4 regions of the Streptomyces sp. NPDC001832 genome follow, and region 1 is predicted to be linked to each of the others. Evidence: riboswitches for the same ligand, from Rfam matches in the RefSeq annotation. Region 1 holds a riboswitch; each other region holds the start of a gene.
What was found. Region 1 has a riboswitch for cyclic di-AMP ahead of ABT115_RS10480 (M23 family metallopeptidase). Riboswitches for the same ligand answer to the same signal wherever they lie in the genome.
Positions count from the first base shown of each region.

Region 2: linked by a shared signal. The riboswitch ahead of ABT115_RS25480 (M23 family metallopeptidase) and the one ahead of ABT115_RS10480 (M23 family metallopeptidase) in region 1 are both predicted to bind cyclic di-AMP.
Region 3: linked by a shared signal. The riboswitch ahead of ABT115_RS17085 (M23 family metallopeptidase) and the one ahead of ABT115_RS10480 (M23 family metallopeptidase) in region 1 are both predicted to bind cyclic di-AMP.
Region 4: linked by a shared signal. The riboswitch ahead of ABT115_RS28950 (transglycosylase family protein) and the one ahead of ABT115_RS10480 (M23 family metallopeptidase) in region 1 are both predicted to bind cyclic di-AMP.

Region 1 is NZ_JBEOYU010000009.1:106,606-111,860, reverse strand. Features, by position in the region: partial or broken gene ABT115_RS10485 (GH36 C-terminal domain-containing protein) at 1-586, shown strand, start outside; cyclic di-AMP (ydaO/yuaA leader) riboswitch at 883-1,039, shown strand; gene ABT115_RS10480 (M23 family metallopeptidase) at 1,043-1,972, shown strand; gene ABT115_RS10475 (SGNH/GDSL hydrolase family protein) at 2,199-3,044, shown strand; gene ABT115_RS10470 (dihydrofolate reductase family protein) at 3,860-4,504, opposite strand; gene ABT115_RS10465 (winged helix-turn-helix transcriptional regulator) at 4,609-5,106, shown strand; partial or broken gene ABT115_RS10460 (IS5/IS1182 family transposase) at 5,221-5,255, opposite strand, start outside.
Region 2 is NZ_JBEOYU010000042.1:41,225-46,479, reverse strand. Features, by position in the region: gene trmB (tRNA (guanosine(46)-N7)-methyltransferase TrmB) at 1-220, shown strand, start outside; gene ABT115_RS25485 (PrsW family intramembrane metalloprotease) at 317-1,873, shown strand; gene ABT115_RS25480 (M23 family metallopeptidase) at 2,053-3,246, opposite strand; cyclic di-AMP (ydaO/yuaA leader) riboswitch at 3,258-3,409, opposite strand; gene ABT115_RS25475 (PP2C family protein-serine/threonine phosphatase) at 3,745-4,848, opposite strand; tRNA gene ABT115_RS25470 (tRNA-Met) at 5,123-5,196, opposite strand.
Region 3 is NZ_JBEOYU010000019.1:9,052-14,306, forward strand. Features, by position in the region: gene ABT115_RS17080 (HPr family phosphocarrier protein) at 1-242, shown strand, start outside; gene ABT115_RS17085 (M23 family metallopeptidase) at 470-1,270, opposite strand; cyclic di-AMP (ydaO/yuaA leader) riboswitch at 1,283-1,450, opposite strand; gene ABT115_RS17090 (M16 family metallopeptidase) at 1,802-3,184, opposite strand; gene ABT115_RS17095 (M16 family metallopeptidase) at 3,211-4,590, opposite strand; gene ABT115_RS17100 (DNA gyrase/topoisomerase IV subunit A) at 4,861-5,255, shown strand, end outside.
Region 4 is NZ_JBEOYU010000061.1:14,544-19,798, reverse strand. Features, by position in the region: gene ABT115_RS28955 (transglycosylase family protein) at 69-1,028, shown strand; cyclic di-AMP (ydaO/yuaA leader) riboswitch at 1,326-1,497, shown strand; gene ABT115_RS28950 (transglycosylase family protein) at 1,501-2,271, shown strand; gene ABT115_RS28945 (ABC-2 membrane transporter-related protein) at 2,426-3,433, opposite strand; gene ABT115_RS28940 (ABC transporter ATP-binding protein) at 3,430-4,440, opposite strand; gene ABT115_RS28935 (sensor histidine kinase) at 4,694-5,255, shown strand, end outside.

The DNA of each region.
Region 1 (5,255 bases):
CAGCGATCTCTATCGCGCACGCCCCGACTGGGTGCAGCATTTCCCAGGGCCGGCACGGACCGAGTTCCGTAATCAACTGGTACTCAATCCGGCCCGCACCGATGTACAGGACTATCTGTGGGAGCAATTGGACACATTGCTCTCCAGCGCGCCCGTCGACTATGTGAAATGGGACTTCAACCGCTGCTTCGTGAGCGCGATGGCCGGTGTGCCTCGGGGTCGGCGGGGACCTCACCGAGTGGAGTGAGGAGAAGCTGGCCGAGGCGCGGGCCTGGGTGAATCTCTACAAGCAGATCCGGCGGGCGGTGCAGCGCGGCGCGCTGCACCGGCTGCGCGCCCGCGCGGCGGACTCGGCGCGGTCCAGTACGTCCACGGGGGCGAGACCGAGGTCCTGATGTGGCTGGAGGCGCAGAGGCGCGGGAAGCGGCCCTGGGCCCTGCCGCTGCGTGGGCTCGACCCCGCAGCAACGTACACCTGCCTGGATACGGAGGTGGTGAACCACGGTTCGGTACTGCTGCATCGGGGGCTGCACACCGGGCTTCGGGGCGATCTCGACGCGCGGGTCCTGAGGCTCCGACGCGAATGATGAGCATGACATGTCCGTAATGGGCGCATTTGTCACAATGTGCCCCGCTCGTAAGGGAGATGGCTGCCCTCTCGTGAGCGGAGTCATATCCGTGACGTTCTGTGCTGGCGGGGCGGTCGGGTATTCCGTGCGTGGCGCGGAAAGGCAAGATCCTTAATCCACGGAGTGTGACCGGAATTCCGCACCGATTTCCGAGCACGGATTCCGGTGCGGAACCCGTGGCTTGTTCTCTCCGTCCCGACTCGCTTACGGTCGCCGTCAATCCGGGCGGACCGCCTAATCCTGCCGCCGCCCGGAATTCGCACCCACTCATCGCGTGGCAGGAGCGGGGGAACCAGGTAGGCCGCCGATCGGAGAAATCCGGCCGGCTCGGGGTGAAGTCGCGCTCGGCGCGGCCGGGCATCTCCAGCCCGAACCCGACAGCTCACCTCGCAGGCGCCGGAGAGGAAGCACGTCATGCCCACATCGGGTAAGCATCGTCGTACGAAGTCCAGCGCCATCGCCCGTGGCGTCGCCGCCGCCAGCGCCGGGGGTGCCGTCATCGCTCTGCCACTGCTCGGTGCCACTGGTGCCCACGCCGCGCAGGGTTCGGCCCCGACCGCCGCGCCGCAGTCGGCCTCCGCCGCCAACCACGCAGCCCCGGCCAAGCCGGCCGCGCAGAAGCAGGCCGCCACCACGACGTACACCGTCGTCTCCGGCGACTCCCTGTCGCAGATCGCCGCTGAGCACGAGATCAACGGCGGTTGGCAGAAGCTGTACGAGGACAACCGCCAGGCCGTCGGCGAAGACCCCAGCCTGATCTTCCCGGGCTTGAAGCTGACGCTCGGCACCGGTGCCGACACGGGCGAGTCCCTCCCGCCGAAGGCACCCTCTGCGCCTTCGTCGGCCGCGGAGAAGTCCGCCCCGGCCAAGTCCGCCCCGGACAAGGCCTCGACGGTCACGGAGTCCGAGACCTCCGCCCCGGCCAGTCAGAGCAACAGCTCCGGCTACAGCCACCCGGTGCCCGGCAACCACACCACCGGATACCGCGCCTCCGGCTCCAACTGGTCCAGCGGCAGCCACACCGGGATCGACTTCCCCGTCTCCACCGGCACCAGCGTGAAGGCCATCACCTCCGGCACCGTCGTCACTGCCGGCTGGGGTGGCGCGTACGGCAACCAGGTCGTCATCAAGCACGCCGACGGGCACTACTCGCAGTACGGCCACCTGTCCTCGATCTCCGTCTCCGCGGGCCAGACCGTGAGCACCGGTCAGCAGATCGGCCTCTCCGGCGCCACCGGCAACGCCACCGGCCCGCACCTGCACTTCGAGGTCCGCACGGGCCCGGAGTACGGCTCGGACATCGACCCGGTCGCCTACCTGGCTTCGCACGGCATCTATGTCTGAGCCGAACGGCCGGGCAGTTGAGCAGCAAAGCATGACCTGAGCTACAAGGCATGACCTGAGCAACACAGAAGGGGCGGTGTGCAGCGGCGCACTGCCCCTTCTCCCACCCCATTTGCCGGTCGGGCCTATTCCCCCCTTTGCCGAAACCTGACCGGACCGTCCATCTCGCCCCCAACCTCTTATTACGGTCGCGTAGGTCACATTCGACGGTGCAGGATAAGCGTTCGTGGCAGACGATTCGAAAAAAAATCAACGTGGCGTCATCAACCGGCATGGCGTCATCGAGTCGTACGCAGCGATTGGCGACAGCTTCACCGAGGGAGTCGGCGACCCCGGCCCCGACGGAACCTTCGTCGGCTGGGCGGACCGTTTCGCGACACTTCTCGCGGACCAGCTCCCTGAGCCCGATGCGGGGACAAGCACCGAAGGCTCCGCTCACGGGAATTTCGGGTACGCCAATCTCGCCGTACGCGGGCGCCTCCTCGACCAGATCGTCGAGGAGCAGGTGCCGCGCGCCAAGGAACTCGCACCCGACCTGGTGAGCTTCTGCGCGGGCGGCAACGACATCATCAGGCCCGGCACCGATCCCGACGACGTGGCCGAGCGCTTCGAGCGCGCGGTCGCCGAGCTGACCGAATCGGTCGGCATCGTCCTGGTCACCACCGGCTTCGATACCCGAGGCGTTCCCGTGCTGCGGCATCTGCGCGGCAAGATCGCCACTTACACCGCGCATGTGCGGTCCATCGCCGACCGCTACGACTGCCCGGTCCTCGACCTGTGGTCGCTACGGTCCGTTCAGGACAGGCGCGCTTGGGACGACGACAGGCTCCATCTGTCGCCCGAGGGACACACCAGGGTCGCGCTGCGCGCCGCCCAGGTCCTCGGCATCGACGTGCCGGCCGACCCGGACCAGGAATGGCCCCCGCAGGCGCAGCGCGGCGTACTCGAAGTACGGCGCGACGACATCCACTGGGCACGCGAGTACCTGGTCCCGTGGATCGGACGGCGGCTGCGAGGCGAGTCCTCCGGCGACCGTGTCGAGGCGAAGCGGCCGGACCTCCTGCCGCTCTAGGCTCATAGGCTCATCAACTTCGTTAGTTATCCCTAGCGTTTGTGCGTATGCAGTTGCGTGCATGGAGTTGCTGCGCACGTCCAAGGCGGCGAAGCGTCTCGGGATACACCCGATGACGCTTCGCCAGTGGGCCATCGACGGCAAGCGCGGTAGCGCCTCCGCATCCTCCCGCCCCGTCGGGAGGTTCTGTATGTGCGCGTCTCCGGCCCCTTGGGACAGGAGTCCTGTCTGGAAACCCAGGAGCAGGAGCTTCGGGCCACCTCTGCCGGAGAGATCCTCAAGGTCGTCCGGGACCGTGGCTCTGGCCTGAAGGAGAACCGCCCCTCGCCGACGGCGAGATCTCCCGCACCGCCTGTGCCCGCGCCCTCGCCCGGTCGGGCGTGGACGAAAAGACCGGCGAAGTCCTCACCTGCGCTGCTCTGGCGGAACGGGTGGGCTCGTGTGCCGGCCTCGTGGCGGGCATGACCGAAGCGCGCTGGCCGAGCACTGGAACACCGCCGACGTGGACACGCTGGCCCACGGTGAGGACCCCGGGCGAAGGAAGCTGCCGTCGAACGCGTGGATGGCGCTGCGCCGCCTGGGCTGGACCGTTTGCGCACGGGAGGGTGTGAAGGTCAACGACCGGCATCATGTTGGCGAGCCCGGCCACGGTCGCGCGGTCGTTGAAGGCGCTGTCGATCAGGATCAGCGGCGCGCCCTGGCCGGCCGTGTCGACGGCGAACGTGGTGCTGTGCCTGGAAGTGATGTTCGTCCTGTCGGCCTTCGGAGCGTGCGGGGTGGGAGACCGAGGCCGATTGCCCCTGTGCAGGCGGTTGCTACGGCCGGGTGAAGGTCATGTGCGTGACGCCGCTGGGGGTCGTCACGGACTCGGCCTGGAAGCGTTTCTCGAGTCCTTCGAGTCCGTCCCACAGGCGCTCGCCACGGCCCAGAACGATCGGGACGACGGCGATGTGCAGATGATCGATGAGGTCTTCGACGAGGAACTCGCGGATCGTGGTCGGCCCGCCACCGATCCTCACGTCCAGGTCACCTGCGGCCTCGCGCGCCTGACGGAGTGCCTCCTGCGGCGTGGCGTCGATGAAGTGGAATGTGGTGCCACCCTCCATCTCCACCGAGGGGCGGGGGTGGTGGGTCAGGACGAAAACCGGGGTGTGGAAGGGCGGGTTGGGCCCCCACCAGCCGTTCCAGTCGTCGTTCTTCCATGGCCCGCGCTGGGGGCCGAACTTTTTGCGGCCCATGATCTCCGCTCCGATGCCGACATCCCAGGTGCTGGCGATGACGTCGTCGACCCCAGTGCTCCCGTCCGGCTTGCCCAGCATCTGCTGGAAGGTCCTGGTCGGGAAGAACCACTCATGGAGCCGCGTGCCGGCGTGGCCGAACGGGGCGTCGAGACTCTGCCCTTCACCCGTGGCGAATCCGTCGATAGAGACGGAAAAGTTATGGACCCTCACGCGCGACATTGCACGGACTCCTACCCTCGAAGCGTTGTGATTGCGAACTGCAATCACTAGCCGTGGGCGAGCCTAGACTCGGTGATGGCAGAATGCAATCACTGGAGGTGGGCATGCGAGACAAACCGCGGTCCGGATGCGCGGTCAACGCGGCGGTGGAGGCACTCGGGGACCAGTGGAGCCTCATCGTCCTGCGCGACGTGATGTTCGGCGGGCGCCGACACTTCCGCGAGCTGCTCAGCCACTCCGAGGAGGGGATCGCGTCGAACATCCTCAGCAGCCGTCTCAAGGCCCTCGTCGCCGGCGGTCTCCTCACGCAGGAGCAGGCTGAACGAGGACGTCGAGCGACCTACAGCCTCACAGAAGCGGGCATCCAGACAGTCCCCATCATGGTCGCGCTCGGCTCCTGGGGAATGCGGCACCGCCCGACCACACCCGAACTCAGCGTCCGCGCTCACCTCTTGGAGGACGGCGGCCCGCATCTCTGGGAGGACCTCATGGACGAACTCCGCGAGGTGCACCTGGGTATTCCCCGCCCGAACCCCGACCACCCCCGGGCCTCCGAACTCCTTCAGGCAGCCTACGAGCAGGCACTCACGGAGGCGCACTGACTACCCCTCCGGCTGGCATCAAGATCGCGTGGAGTACTGGTCCTCTGCCGATACCCATCTTCCCGCGCGGGCGCCTGACGATGGTCTTGAGAGGCCTCGCGGACAGGCGGCAGGTCATGGTCGGCGTCGGGGGCGTTCCTCCCAGTGGT
Region 2 (5,255 bases), on a different contig from region 1:
GGCGCAGCGGCTGAAGCCGGGGGCTGTGATCCACTGTGCGACCGACTGGGAGCCGTACGCCGAACAGATGCTGGAGGTGCTGACCGCGCACCCCCTCTTCGAGAACACCCAGGCGGACGGCTACGCGCCGCGGCCGGCGTTCCGGCCACTGACCCGGTTCGAGCGGCAGGGCCTCGACAAGGGCCATGTCGTGCACGACCTGCTCTTCGCCCGCCGCTGACGGTCCGCCCGGAGGCAATAACGGCCTCGGAAGAGACTTGGCGGACCCGTCGCCCCATGGCGAGCTGTCAGTGCTGCTCGTTAGGGTCATCGGATGGTGTCCGACGGGTCTGTCCAGCAGCGGCAGTCGCAACCGGCCGTCCCGCTCCTCGAGGAGCAGCGGGTCGGCGAGATCCTGGCTGCCGTGCCGGAGCGCAGGCACTGGCGGTACCGGCCGCGCCGCGTCGGCATGGTGTGGCGCAGCAGGACGTTCCGCATCGCGGCTGTGTTCACGGTGCTCGCGCTATGCGGCCTGGCGATCCTGGCGCTGGTCCGCGATCAGACAGGCACCGAGGGCTTTCTCGTAGGCCTGGGTCTCGCCGTGCTGCCCGTCCCGCTCCTGATGGCGGCGTTCCGCTGGCTGGACCGGGTCGAACCTGCGCCGTGGCGGAATCTGCTGTTCTCCTTCGCCTGGGGTGCGTTCGCGGCCGCCCTGATCGCGATCATCGCGAATTCGTTCGCGACTCGCTGGATAGCCGCGGCCACCGCCGACCCGTCGGGCGCCAACACCCTCGGCGCCACGGTCATAGCGCCGGTCATCGAGGAGAGCGCCAAGGCCGCGGCCGTCCTGCTGATCTTCCTGTTCCGAAGGCGGGAGTTCAACGGGATCGTAGACGGCGTCGTCATCGCCGGCTTCACCGCGAGCGGCTTCGCCTTCACCGAGAACATCCTCTACCTGGGCACCGCCTTCGGTGAGGACCAGCAGATAGGCGCCTCGGGCGTAGTCTCGGTGACCGCCGCGACGTTCTTCGTACGGGCGGTGATGTCGCCGTTCGCGCATCCGCTCTTCACGGTGCTGACCGGAATAGGTTTCGGACTGGCCGCGGTCAGTGCGCGGCGCCGCCGGATCCGCCGTATCGTGCTGCCGCTGCTGGGTCTCGTCCTCGCCATGGGCATGCACGCCCTGTGGAACGGGTCGGCGTCATTCGGCCCGTACGGCTTCTATGCCGTGTACTGGGTGTTCATGGTCCCGGTCTTCGGCCTGGTGACCTGGCTGGCGATCTGGTCGCGCCAGCGGGAGCTGCGTGCGCTCTCCGCCGAGCTGCCTGCCTATGCTGCGGCCGGCTGGCTGACCCCCGCCGAACCGCTCGCCCTCTCCTCGATGCGGGCCCGCGGCATGGCACGCGAGGCGGCACGCCGACAACACGTCGCCGCAGCCTGGGGAAGCCCGTACGGAACGGCGTACGCGCCAGGATTCGGGCCAGGGCACGCGCCAGGATTCGGACCGGGGCACGTGTCGCCCGGGTCCAGGCCGTCGGCCCAGGTCAGGGCTCATGCCAAAGCGCAGGCCAAGGCCCGCGGAAGGGCTGCCGCCCGCACCGTCGCCGAGTACGAATCGTTCGCGACGTCACTGGCCTCGCTGCGCCGACAGGCGCGCCGCGGGGCGGCGGGCCCGGACTTCGCCGAGCGCGAGCTGGAGCTGCTGCACCACCTCTGGCAGCGCAGGGGCGTGGCCGCTCCCGCCCTGACGTACGCGGCGCAGGCTACGGGACGCCTGCGCCCCCACCCCCTGCCGACGGCCGCGTTCGCGCACCCGTTCCCGCAACACACGCAGTACGGCGGCTACGGCTACAACCCGTACCTGACCCCGCACCGAACGTCGCCACCGCAGTAGGGGCGTTCGCGAGCAGCCGGCCGCGATCCGTGGACGGCCCGGCCGTCCTCGTCAGGCGGCGTCCGCCATTCCGACAGGCCGGCAGCCCTGACGTCGGGGGTGAGCGTCAGGGCTGCCGGGGTTCAACGGCCGGTGAACCGGCTCGGATCACGAGGGCCGGGAGTAGGCCGCCCGGTGGATCAAGGGTTGAGGCCCTTGTCGCGCAGCCAGGCCATCGGGTCGATGCCCGCGCCGTCGGGGGTGTGGACCTCCAGGTGGAGGTGCGGGCCCGTGACATTGCCGGTCGCGCCGACCCGGCCAATGGTGTCACCGGTGGTGACCTTCTGGCCGACACTGACGCTGATCGAGGACTGGTGGCAGTACCACACCTCCGTACCGTCCTCGAGCTCCAGCACCGTGCGGTAGCCGTACGAGCCGGACCAGCCTGCGGACTTGATGGTGCCGCCGTGTACGGCCTTGATCGGGGTGCCGGTCGGCGCCGCGAAGTCAAGTCCGGTGTGGTGGCCGGAGGACCACATCGAGCCGGCTTGGCCGTAGGTCGAGGTGACCGTGTACGAGGAGGTCGGGAGGGCATAGCTGGCGGCGAGCTTGGCGAGCCGCAGCGCCTCGGCCTTCGCCTTGGCCTCCTCCTCCGCCTTCTTCTTCTCGGCGGCGGCCTTGGCCTCGGCCGCGTCCTGCTGCTTCTTGGCCTCCGCGGCGGCCTTCTCCGCGGCCGCCTTCTCCTGGGCCGCCATGGCTTCGGCGGCGGCGGCGTCATGCTGCTGCTCGGCCTGCTGGAGGATGCGGGCGCGGAGTGCCTCGCCCGCATCCGTCGCGCCCTGCTCGGCCTCGGCGGTGGTGAGGCCGGCGGTGGTGAGCGGGGCGGTAGCGGCGACGGCCTCGGACTTGTCGGCCTCGGACTCACCGGAGAACAGGGAGCCCACGCCGGCAAGGGACTTGGCGTCGGGGAGGCTGTCCGAGATGGAGTCGGGAAGGGAGATGGAGACCGGCGGCTTGCTCTGCGCGGTGGCCATGCCGCCCGCGCCGACTGCCGCGATGACGCCGACCCCGAGCACCGTGGAGCTACGGGCAAGTCCGTTGCGCTGCTTGGCGACGCGGTGCTTGCCGCGTACGGGGCGGACGGACTCCTCGGTGGGGTTCCACTCGTCCCAGCTTCCGCCGGGCCGGCCGTTGCCGTCGACGCGGAATTCGCTGCCGGTCTCACCGGCGAAGTCGCCGCCCGGCTCGGTGCCGTAACCGGCGCCGAACGCCGTTCCCGTCCCGGTGGTTCCGTGGTCGGAGCCGAAACCGGATCCGAAGTCAGCGCCGAAGCCGGAGCTGAACTCGGGGTTGAACCGAGAGGGGGCTTCGGGGGCAGGCTTGTTGGACGCCACGGGGGCGCACTCCTTTCCTTCCTTCTCGCCTACCGGGTTAGCTGACGGGTTCGGAGCAGGAAGGTCTCCTACGGCCCCTACGCCTCTCACGAGACACAGGTGTCCGATTCACCCCATGTAGATGGTTCCCCGGTTCCCTTGCGGAATTCGGCGCTCGCGCACGGTGCCGCCACTGACGACGGCTGGGACGACCGCGCTGCGTTATCGAACGTTAATAGACACACGGGCCTGATTCCAAGCTGTTCCCACTGATCGCTCAGGTCTTTGGCCAGGACTTTACGGGACACAACCGGGTGCAATAGGATGACTTGATCGCCCCTCAGCCATTACCCGGTTCCTGACGTTGCGTCAAACGTTATGCGGAGCGGCGCCTTTCAGTTACGCACGGTGGCGTCCCGCACCCAAGGCCGCGTCCCGGGCCACGCGAAGCACTGGGGCCACGCGAAGCACCCGACCCGCACAAGTCAGCCAGCCCGCACGACGCACCTGCCGCACCCCTCACGCCTCTTCCAGGGACACAATCCTCACGGTCCTGCGCCGGTCCAGCTGCCCCTCCGCGGGACGTACGACCGCGAGCAGCGCCATGTCGTCGGTCGTCTCGCCGCCCGTGTGCAGCCGTACATCATCGGTCAGCGCGGACAGCAGCTCCTCCGGCCCAGGAAAGATCTGACCGCGCAGCCGGGCCGCCGGATCGTAGAAGACCCCATCGGCGTTCCGCGCCTCAGAGAGACCGTCGGTATAGAGAAGCAGGGTCGCCCCCGCCGGCAGATCCCATTCGTCCGCCCGGTCGGGCCACGCCCCCAGCTCCATCCCGAGCGGCAGTGCGGGTACCGAGGGCCCCAGCACCTCCAGCGCCCCGTCCGCATGCAGCAGGATCGGCTCGGGGTGACCGCGGTTGACGATCCGCACCCGGGACACCCCGGACGGGATCTCGGCCAGCACGGCGGTGGTGAAGCCCTCCACCGCGTCCAGCCCGCCCCGAGCCCCCTCCCGCGCCAGCGCCCGCTCCAGCCGCTGCGCCACGCCTTCCAGCGAACGCTCCTGCTCGGCCGCCTCCCGGAACGCCCCGATGAGCACCGCCACCGACTCCACGGCGCCGATCCCTTTTCCCCGTACGTCCCCGACCACCAGCCGCACCCCCTGTGGGGTGTCCATCACGGCGAACAGGTCGCCGCCGACGTACTCGTCCGCCTGCGCCGCCTCGTACCGCGCCGCCACATGCAGCCCGCCGATCCGGTCGGACGGCTTCGGCAGCACCGCCCGCATGGCGGTCTCCGCAATGACCCGCGCGGAGGCCAGCTGCTCACCGCCGCGCCGTACGACCGTGTTGATCAGGACTGCGAGGGCCGAGACGGTGGCCAGGGTGAGCAGCTCGGTCAAGGGCACGGCCGGCGGCAATGTGTTGCTGGACAGCCGCACCACGGTGACGGCCACCATCGCGGCAATGCCGGTACAGATGGTGCTGGTCAGCGAGAAGAACGGCGCGGCGATCAACGGCGCCGCCACAAACAGCGGAATGGCGGTGAAGATCGGCGGGGTGAGGACATCGAACACCAGCCCGCCGAGGATCATCAGGGCGGGCAGCATGCGGACGAACCGCATGGCACGGGCGTCGCCGCCCCCGGCATGTCTGCCGCGCCGCTTCAGCCGCTTCCACACCTGTGGTCTCCTGCCCGGTACGCGCGCGGCTGCGGACGGTACCGCGCCCCACCCCCAGGCTCACCGGAGCGCAGCGCAGCGGCGACTCCTCATCAGCCAATGGGGGTACGTGCGCGGTACAGCTCACACCAACCTGGGCCGACCGCCCCACGCCCCGGACACAACAAAAATAAATCAGTCCCGGCACGCTGCGTGCGTGCCGGGACTGATTCTTCAGTAGCGGGGACAGGATTTGAACCTGCGACCTCTGGGTTATGAGCCCAGCGAGCTACCGAGCTGCTCCACCCCGCGTCGGTGAACACAACTCTACGGCATGTCCAGAGCGCTCATGACCACTCGGCGAATCATGA
Region 3 (5,255 bases), on a different contig from region 1:
TGCACGCCCGCCCCGCTTCCATCTTCGTCCGTGCCGCCACGGCTTCCGGCATCCCCGTGACGATCGCCAAGGCCGACGGCAACCCGGTGAACGCCGCCTCCATGCTCGCGGTGCTCGGTCTTGGCGCGCACGGCGGCGAGGAGATCGTGCTCGCGTCCGAGGCGGACGACTCCGAAGCCGCCCTGGACCGTCTGGCGAAGCTTGTCGCCGAAGGCCTTGACGAGCTTCCGGAGACCGTCTGAACCATGTCCTGTGAGAGAGCCGCGGCACCTGCATTCGGGGTCGCGGCTTTTTCGTTTTCCTGACCCGGGAGACCGCGAGGTGTGTTTGTCCTATTCGGGGGCGGGAGCGAATTCAGGCAGCCCAAAGGAAGCCGCCAACGTTTGCGGGACGGCGCGAAGGTCGGGCACGGCGAAGGCCCCGGCAGTGCTGCAGGGGCCTTCGAAGAGATGATGCGGGTGAAGCGTCGTCAGACGTTGACGCCGTGGGCGCGCAGGTAGGCGACGGGGTCCATGTCTGAGCCGTACGACGGCGTGGTCCGGGCCTCGAAGTGGAGGTGCGGGCCGGTGGAGTTGCCGGTCGAGCCGGAGAGGCCGATCTGCTGGCCGGCGCCGACGCTCTGGCCGACGGAGACGTTGATCGAGGAGAGGTGGCCGTACTGCGTGTACGTACCGTCCGTCATCCGGAGCACGACGTTGTTGCCGTACGCGCCACCCCAGCCTGCCTCGACGACCGTGCCGGCGCCGACAGCGACGACGGAGCTGCCGGACGCGGCGTGGAAGTCGATGCCCGAGTGGCTGCCGGAGGACCAGAGCGAGCCGCTGGACTTGTAGCCGGTGGTGACGTAAGAGCCGGCGACCGGAAGCTGGTAGGAACCCAGGCGAGCGCGCTCGGCAGACCGGGCGGCGCGGGCCTCCTCGGCGCGCGCCTCGGCCTCGGCCTTCGCCTTCTTCTTGGCGTCGGCCTTCTTCTTGGCCTCGGCCTTCTTCTTGGCCTCGGCCTTCTTCTTGGCCTCCGCCTTCGCCGCAACATCGGCCTGGTGCTTCTGCGCGTCGGCCTGGGCGTCGATCTGGTCGGCGATGGCGCCCTCGATGGCTATGACCTGGTTCAGACCGGTCTCACTGACGGAGGAGTCCGCGGCGAGGGCCGGAGAGACCATGCCGCCGACGACGCCGGTGGTGGCCAGAGCCGCGACTCCGGCGATCTTCGCGCTCCTGCGCGTCAGTCGGCTCGGGGCACGATGCTTCCCGGTGGCACGGGTGAACGCCATGAAGGGGCTGATCCTTTCCTTCCTTCTCGCCTACCGGGTTAGCTGACGGGTTCGGAGCAGGAAGGTCTCCTACGGACGTCCCGGCCTCACCGAGGCTCAGGCATCCGATTCACCCCAGGGACTCCATGGGTCCCCGGCTCCCCAGGCTCACGCCTGACAGGGACTCGGCGATGGCTGTCCGGTACGTCGCGGATGCGGCATACGAGTGACGGACAGCCCAGCTGACGCTAAGGGGGGTCACTTTCATTCACCAAACGGACAGGGCGTTTTGTAGCGCATCCCACAGGGCAAACAGGCAACCTCCCCAAAAAACGAACAAAAAAGGAAGACCCGTGTGAGTGAGATCTCACCCGGGTCTTCCTTTTCTGTCCCGATATGAACGCGTGACGGGTCGGTGGGCCGGCCGGTTCCGTCGGTGCTCGGTCGAACGTGACAGTCGACCGGTGGACTGTCACACGCAACAGGCCGGCCGGGCGGGCGGCGTCCGCCTCGGCCCGGCCGGCCGTCCGGCGTCCGCGGCGGGCACGACTGTCAGCCGGCGACCACCGACACCTCTCCGATGCCCAGGGCCCGGACCGGCTCCTCGATCTGTGCCGCGTCACCGACAAGGATCGTGACCAGCCGGTCACCCGGGAACGCGTTGACCACGGCTGCGGTCGCCTCGACCGTGCCGGTCTCCACGAGCCGGGCATACAGCTGTGCCTGGTAGTCGTCCGGGAGGTGCTGCTCGACCTGGTCGGCGAGGGTGCCCGCGACCGAGGCCGCCGTCTCGAACTTCAGCGGCGCGACACCCACGAGGTTCTGCACGGCCGTCTCGCGCTCTTCATCGGTCAGCCCTTCGACCACCAGGGTCCGCAGGACCGTCCACAGATCCTTCAGCGCCGGCCCCGTGGACTCCGTGTCCACCGATCCGCTGATGGCAAGCATCGCGGCACCCGTCGCCCCCGAGGCGGAACCCGGGGCCGAGGACCGCAGCACCTGGGCGAAGGCCCGGACGCCGTAGGTGTAGCCCTTCTCCTCGCGCAGCACACGGTCCAGCCGGGAGGTGAGCGTTCCGCCCAGGCAGTAAGTGCCCAGCACCTGGGCCGGCCATACGCTGTCGTGCCGGTCGGCGCCGATCCGGCCGATCAGCAGCTGCGTCTGCACCGCGCCCGGACGGTCGACGATCACCACTCGGCCGGTGTCGTCGGCGGTGATCGGCGGGGCGGGACGGGGCTCCGCGGTGTCTCCCGACCAGTCGCCGAGGGTGTCGGCAAGCAGGGCGTCCAGGTTGATGCCGGTGAGGTCACCGACGACCACGGCGGTCGCCGTGGACGGCCGGACGTGGGCGTCGAAGAAGGCACGCACAGCCGCCGAGTCGATCCGCTCCACCGTCTCCTCGGTGCCCTGGCGCGGGCGCGACATTCGCGCCGCGGCCGGGAAGAGCTCCTTGGAGAGCTGCTTGGCTGCGCGCCGGGCCGGGTTGGCCTGCTCGTGCGGGATCTCGTCCAGCCGGTTGCGTACCAGCCGTTCGATCTCGCTGTCGGCGAAGGCGGGCGCCCGCAGTGCCTCGGCAACCAGTGCGAGAGCCTTGGCCAGCCGGGAGGCCGGGACTTCCAGGGAGACCCGGACGCCGGGGTGGTCGGCGTGCGCGTCGAGGGTGGCGCCGCAGCGCTCCAGCTCGGCGGCGAACTCTTCGGCGGTGTGCTTGTCGGTGCCCTCGGACAGCGCCCGCGACATGATCGTGGCCACGCCGTCCAGGCCCTCGGGCTCGGCGTCCAGCGGGGCGTCGAGGAAGATCTCGACCGCCACGACCTGTTGGCCCGGGCGGTGGCAGCGCAGCACCGTGAGGCCGTTGGGCAGGGCGCATCGCTCCGGCGCGGGGAAGGCCCAGGGGCGGGCGACGCCGGGAGCCGGCTGCGGGTGGTACTGCATCGAAACTCCAGTCGCGGCAGCCTCGGTCACTTGTCCGCTCCTTCGTGCGCGTCGGTGTCGTCGGCGCCGGTCTCGGCGTCCGCTGCGTCTGCGGGCTCGGCCGATTCGACCGGCTCGTAGACCAGCACCGCCCGGTTGTCGGGGCGCAGCTGGGCCTTGGCGACCGCCTGGACCTCTTCCGCGGTGACATCGAGCACCCGCTGGACGGCGGTCAGAGCGAGTTGCGGGTCGCCGAACAGCACGGCGAACCGGCAGAGTTCGTCAGCGCGGCCGGCGACCGTACCGAGCCGGTCCAGCCACTCGCGCTCCAACTGGGCCTGCGCACGCTCCATTTCCTCGGGCGTGGGGCCCTCGGCAGCGAATCGGGCAAGCTCCTCGTCGACCGCGGCCTCGATCTGCGGCACCTCGACGCCGCCGGACGTCTTGACGTCCAGCCAGCCGAGCGAGGGCGCACCGGCCAGGCGCAGCAGCCCGAACCCGGCCGCCACGGCAGTACGGTCACGGCGGACCAGGCGGTTGTGCAGCCGCGACGACTCACCGCCGCCGAGCACGGTCAGCGCGAGGTCTGCCGCGTCACACTCACGGGTGCCGTCGTGCGGCAGCCGGTAGGCGGCCATCAGCGCCCGCGCAGGCACCTCCTCATGCACCTCTTCGCGCAGCTGCTCGCCGATGATCTCGGGGAGCGTGCCGTCGCGCGGCGGCTGCTTGCCGTCATGGGACGGGATGGAGCCGAAGTACTTCTCGATCCAGGCGAGGGTCTGCTCGGGGTCGATGTCACCGACGACCGAGAGCACCGCGTTGTTGGGCGCGTAGTACGTACGGAAGAAGGTGCGGGCGTCCTCGAGGGTCGCGGCGTCCAGGTCGGCCATCGAACCGATCGGCGTGTGGTGGTACGGGTGGCCCTCGGGGTAGGCCAGTGCCGTCAGCTTCTCGAACGCCGTGCCGTAGGGGACGTTGTCGTAGCGCTGTCGGCGCTCGTTCTTGACGACGTCGCGCTGGTTCTCCATGGACTCCTCGTCGAGCGCGGCGAGCAGCGAGCCCATCCGGTCGGCCTCGAGCCAGAGGGCCAGCTCCAGCTGGTGCGTAGGCATGGTCTCGAAGTAGTTGGTGCGCTCGAAGCTGGTGGTCCCGTTGAGCGAACCGCCGGCTCCCTGCACCAGCTCGAAGTGGCCGTTCCCCTTGACCTGGCCGGAGCCCTGGAACATCAGGTGCTCGAAGAGGTGAGCCAGACCGGTGCGTCCCCTGACCTCGTGGCGCGAGCCGACGTCGTACCAGAGGCAGACCGCGGCGACCGGGGTCAGATGGTCCTCGGAGAGCACCACGCGCAGGCCGTTGGCCAGACGGTGCTCGGTCGCTGTCAAGCCGCCGGAGCCGGCCTGGGCTGTGGCCGTGTGACCCATGGGCATGTACGTCCCTTCGATCGCGATACTGGATTTCTTGCGAGCCCTGCCACTTTAAGCAAGCGCACAGACACCTGGCGAAGTTCCCATACTGCGGAAGTTCGCGTGAAAGAGGGGCGCATCTCCCGCGGGACGGGTCGCGAAACCACCTCGGCAGGGGTCGGGAACGGCTCTTGGGACGGGTCGAGGTGGGCGATGTCAGCGCGGCGGTCCACAATGGTCCGCGTCAGAACCTGAGGTTGCCCGAACAGAATCCGTGAAGGAGTCGCAGCAGCGATGGCCCGCCGCAGCACGAAGACCCCGCCGCCGGACGACTTCGAGGAGAAGATCCTCGACATCGACGTCGTCGACGAAATGCAGGGCTCCTTCCTTGAGTACGCGTACTCGGTGATCTACTCACGGGCCCTGCCGGACGCCCGTGACGGCATGAAGCCGGTGCACCGTCGCATCGTGTATCAGATGAACGAGATGGGCCTGCGCCCCGACCGTGGCTATGTGAAGTGTGCCCGTGTCGTCGGCGAGGTCATGGGCAAGTTGCACCCGCACGGCGATGCGTCGATCTACGACGCACTGGTCCGTCTGGCGCAGCCGTTCTCCATGCGGCTCCCCCTGGTCGACGGCCACGGCAATTTCGGCTCGCTCGGAAACGACGACCCACCGGCCGCCATGCG
Region 4 (5,255 bases), on a different contig from region 1:
CGTTCGAGTCCAGTTAGGTTCACCGTTCGACTCACCAGTCACTCGTCAGTCACACGGAAGGCAACCCCATGGGCTCCGCGAACGGCAGACACCGTCGCCCTCGTCAGGCACCCGCCATCGTCGTCGCCGCGGGCGTGACCGGATCGGCCATCGCCATTCCGCTGCTCGGCGCGGCCAGTGCACAGGCAGCCGAAGCCACGACCTGGGACCAGGTGGCCGAATGCGAGAGCGGCGGCATGTGGAGCGCCGACCTCGGCAACGGCTTCTACGGCGGCCTTCAGTTCTCGCAGAAGACCTGGAAGGCGTACGGCGGCGAGTCGTACGCCCCGCGTGCCGACCTTGCCAGCCGCTCGCAGCAGATAGCCGTGGCCGAGAAGGTCCTGGACGACCAGGGCCCGCAGGCATGGCCCAGCTGTGCGGTCATCTCCGGCCTCGCGGTGGACGGGACGCTGCCCGGTGTCGACCCGGGGGTTGCGTCCTCCGCCGAGCCGACGGAGAGCACGGAGTCGGCTGACGGTACGTCGGCGGCCTCGTCCGATGACACCACCAAGCCGTCGGGCCGCGCGTCGGGCGGTACGGGTGGTTCGAAGAGCTCGAAGGGCCCGGATGGCGCCGACAAGTCTTCAGGCAAGGCGAAGCCTTCCACGAAGCATTCGACCACCGCGTCGGCCACCCCGCCCTCCGATGTGCCCGATTCATCCGGCTCTTCCGATTCGCCCGACGGTGTCGGTGGTAAGCATCGCGGCGCGCCGGCCTCCGAGGGGAGCCGGGACGCGAACGGCGGCGCCGGCCGTGAGTCGGGCCGTCATGCCTCCCGCGGTGACGCCGGCGCGCGCGACGCGGGTGTGTCGGCCGCCGAAGGCGCGTACACCGTGCACCCCGGCGACAACCTCTGGGCGATTGCTGACGCGCAGAAGGTTCCCGGTGGCTGGCCCGCGCTCTATGAGGCCAACAAGGATGCCGTCGGCTCCGATCCGGGCCTCATCCTTCCTGGCCAGAGCCTCGATCTCGACGTGAAGGCCAAGTGAGGGCAGTCTGAATTCGGCCAAAAGGGCCTCAAAAATCTGGGTAGTTCAGAGACCTATGTCCGATTATGTGTAAGTGAGACATGGGTCTCTTTGCGTCAACTGGCGTGTCGCGCCTGGGAACCCCTCCGTACCGCTGCCACCTGCGAAAACGACGGTTCCTCAGATGCGAGTACGGGCCGATTGTCCGATGTGTCCGTCTTTGAATGTGAGGGTTGCGTATGTTTACGGTCAGAACCGCTCGCACCGCGGGCCCCTTCGATCGTCACGCCGAATCCTGCCGTCGGTCGAAGGGAACAGACGCGTAAAGCGCCGTAGGCAGGAGCGGGGGACCCAGGTAGGCGCTGGGCCCGATCGTCGAATGACGCATCGGGGCCGGCTTGGGGTGAAGTCGCGTGCTAGGACGTGCGACCGGGCAACTCACTTGGCCCGAACCCGACAGCTCACCTCGTAGGCGTCGGTGAGGAGAAGTTCCATGCTGTTTTCCAGCAAGGGCAGGCACCGCCGCCCGTCAAAGGCTGTCCGTGCCGCCACGCTCGCAGGTGTCGCCGGTACCGCTGTCGCCGTACCGCTGATGGGCGCGACCAGTGCCTCCGCCGCCTCCGTCGCCACCTGGGACGCCGTCGCCCAGTGCGAGTCCGGTGGCAACTGGTCCATCAACACCGGTAACGGCTATTACGGTGGCCTGCAGTTCTCGCAGTCCAGCTGGGCCGCCGCCGGCGGTACGCAGTACGCCCCCCGTGCCGACCTGGCCACCAAGGCCCAGCAGATCGCCACCGCCGAGAAGCTCCTCGACATGCAGGGTCCGGGTGCCTGGGGCTGCGCAAGTGCCGGCGGCCTGACCAACGACGGCGTCGACCCGGGCGTCGACACCGGCTCCTCCTCGAACTCCACTTCCACCTCCAGCTCCAGCTCCAATGCCACCGAGCAGGAGAGCACCCCGGCCGCGCCGGAGCAGCAGGCCCAGCCGGAGCAGACCGAGCCCACCGAGCCCCCGGCCGCCTCCCCCTCGGACGGCTCCGCCGCTCCGCAGGCCGAGTCGAAGGAGACCGTCACCACACCGACCGGCGGGAAGGTCGAGAAGGGCGACGGCGAGTACAAGGTCGCCCCCGGCGACTCCCTGAGCGAGATCGCCGCCGACCAGAAGGTCGAGGGTGGCTGGCAGCAGCTGTTCGAGCTGAACAAGGACATCGTCACGGACGCCGACCTGATCTACCCGGGTCAGCAGCTGCACCTGACGAAGTAGTCCAGGCTCTCTCCTCCCTGAGCTCCCCGGCCCGGCGCCCAATCCCCCGTACGCGCCGGGCCGGGGTTTCTGCGTGACGCGGGGGTGCCTATATATCTCGATCGGACTCGGAGTCGGACGAGGAGGCAGCGACGGGGCCTGCAGGGCCTATGGTTCAAAAGAGCCGCTTCCGTCCCCACACGACGATGAACGTGACGATGGCCGCGGTGACTGTGAGCATGATGACTGCTCCCAGCCACTGCATCGGCTGCATCTGGGAGGCCGGGAGGTAGTCGGCCGCGTAGCCGATGACGTGCTTTGACTCCAGGCAGGACGTGTGGGCTCGGGTGTTCTCCATCTTGTCCAGGCACGTCGTCCAGTCCAGGCGGGTTCCCGAGTCGGTGAGGAAGTACGTGCCTTGGCCCTGTTGCACCGCACCGGCGGGCAGTTCCGGCTGCCGGGCGTCGGGGCCTACGCCCTTGTGGGTGGTGACCGACAGGACGTGGCCCAGGTTTAGGCGGAAGCGGTCCCAGATGAAGCCGATCGCCACCACTGTGCCGAGTGTGACCACCATCGACACCAGCGTGCGTCGCAGGAGCATGCCGATCGCCGCACCCACGGTGAAGGTGAGCAGGGCGTAGGCCGCTGGCATGATCCCCGTGACGTCGAAGAACGCGCTGCTCGTCCAGTCCAGGTTGTCGGCACGGCTCCTGACCGGGTTCCACCACCAGGTGAAGACGGCGCCCAGCACGGTGGTGGACAGGGCGATCAGCGCGGCGGGCATCGCGAGCTTCGTGGTGAGCCAGCGGAGGCGGCTGACTGACTGGGAGGTCACCAGCTTTGCGGTGCCGGACTCCAGGTCGCCCGCGATCAGCGGGGCGCCGATCAGGACGCCCGCCAGTATGGGGGCGTAGCCCAGGTAGCTTCCGACGCTGAACAGGCGGCCGGTGTACTTCTCGATGTCGGGCGGGAGGCTCTTCTGGGGGGACGTGGCGAGGTAGTCCGTCAGCTGGCCGCGCAGGTAGATCATGGCCAGCGTCGTCAGGAGCGTCAGGGCGAGCAGGGTCCAGAACGCCGCACGGTGCTGGCGCCAGATCAGCCAGATCAGGCCGAATCGGGGGCCCTTGCGTGAGGGGCGTGCGTCGGGGGTCGTACGGGCAGGGGCGTGGGTGAGCTTGGTCATGCGGTCACAGCCTTCTGCCGGTCGCGGGTGAGGACGTCGTGGACGTCGCCGACCTGGGCGCCGGGGGTGATCAACGGCGGGGCGTCGGGTGAGCGCAGGTAGGCGAGCAGCAGTTCCTCCAGAGTGGGCGGCTCGGCCTGTCCGCCGTACTGGATCGGGGCGCCGAGCCGTACGAGGACGCCGGGTCGGCCCTCGACGCCGGGCGACTCGGAACCGATGACCCGGTGCGGGCTCCCGGCCGGGAACGAGGTGTCCGGCGAGACCGCGAACAGGGCGTGTGCCGCCCGTAGTTCGTTCGCCTCGCCCGCGAGACGCAGGCCGCCGTTCGCGACGACGAGGAGGAAGTCGCAGATGTGTTCCAGCTCGGCGAGCATGTGCGAGGAGATCAGTACCGTCGTGCCACGTTCGGCCGCCGCCGCCGTCAGCGTGGCCATCAGCTCGCGGCGGACCAGCGGGTCGAGGTCGGCCATCGGCTCGTCGAGGATTAGCAGGTCAGGGCACTTTCCGAAGGCCAGGGCGAAGGCGACGCGGGTGCGCTGACCGCCGGACAGCGTGCCGATCCTCGCCGCCAGCGGCACCTGGCCCGCGCGGACGATGCCCTCGGCGACCCCTTGGTTCCAGCGGGGGTTCAGCTCGTGACCGAGCCGCAGCGTCTCGGCCACGGTGAAGCGCCGGAACAGTGGCTTCTCCTGGGTGAGGAACGCGGTGCGCAGGACCGCCTCCGTCGAACCAGGGGCCGCGCCGAAGATCCGCAGCGCGCCGGTCGTCGGGCGGATCATGTCGGTGGCCAGGCCCATCAGCGTGCTCTTGCCGGCGCCGTTGGGTCCTACGAGACCGCAGACCCGCCCGGCCGGCAGCCGGAAGGAGACGTCGCGCAGGGCCCAGCCGCGCCGGTACTTCTTGCCGAGCCCGTGGGCCTCGATCGCGGGCTCGGGGGACTGCGCGGACGTACTTGCGGGACACCGCGATCCCGGTCCGTTTCCCAGGTGCATCGTCGCGTGGTCCATGGGTGGGTGGCTCCTGTACGTGGTGAGGAGGCGTTGGCCGTGGTGGACCTTCGAGGGTCCGCACCACGGTGGCGTTGGCCGTGGCGGCGACGTACTTCCGTGTCAGGTGTTCAGGAAGGGTTACGCCGCTTTCGGTGGACACAACTCTGCTCGGCCGTCGCCCGCGGGGTATCGGGCGAAAGACAGATCATGCGCGGCAGGCTCCGACTTTCGGCCGGTGCGAGAGATCTCGGGTGTGCGAGATCGTGGCGGCATGGTGAGCAAGCTGAGAGAGCTGAAGGACATGACAAAGGTGGCGACCGGGGCGACCGCACCCGCGGTCACGCGGGGGAACGGACGTACGCGGCTGCTGCCCGTCACGTCATGGGTGCTGCTGGTCGCGGCCCTGGTCGGCCTCGCCCTCCTCGATCTGCTGGCCGGCTTCTACTGGATCGAGCACCACGGCCCCGCCAAGCTGATCGGCGCCTTGCTGGCCGTCGGAGTGGCCATTGCTTCGCCTCGGCTCGACGGGGACCGGGCGCTGCCGATGACGGCCTGCGCGCTCGCGGTCGTGTCGCTCTGCCTCTCGGTGTGGCTGCACATGGAGATGGTGGCCAGTTCACAGGCCCTTGGGTTCGCCGAACCGGCGGCGCTGGTGTGGCTCCTGCTGGTCGTCGCCCGGCGGGGGACGCCCTCGTGGGTGGTGGTGGCCGTGCCCATGCTGTGCATGGCCATCGTGCTGCGGCCGGTGGCGGTCTCGGTGCGGCAGTCCACCGTCATCATGGCGCTGCTCTTCGCGCTGGCCGCGGTCGCGGCGCTGGGCGTCGGCCTCGGGA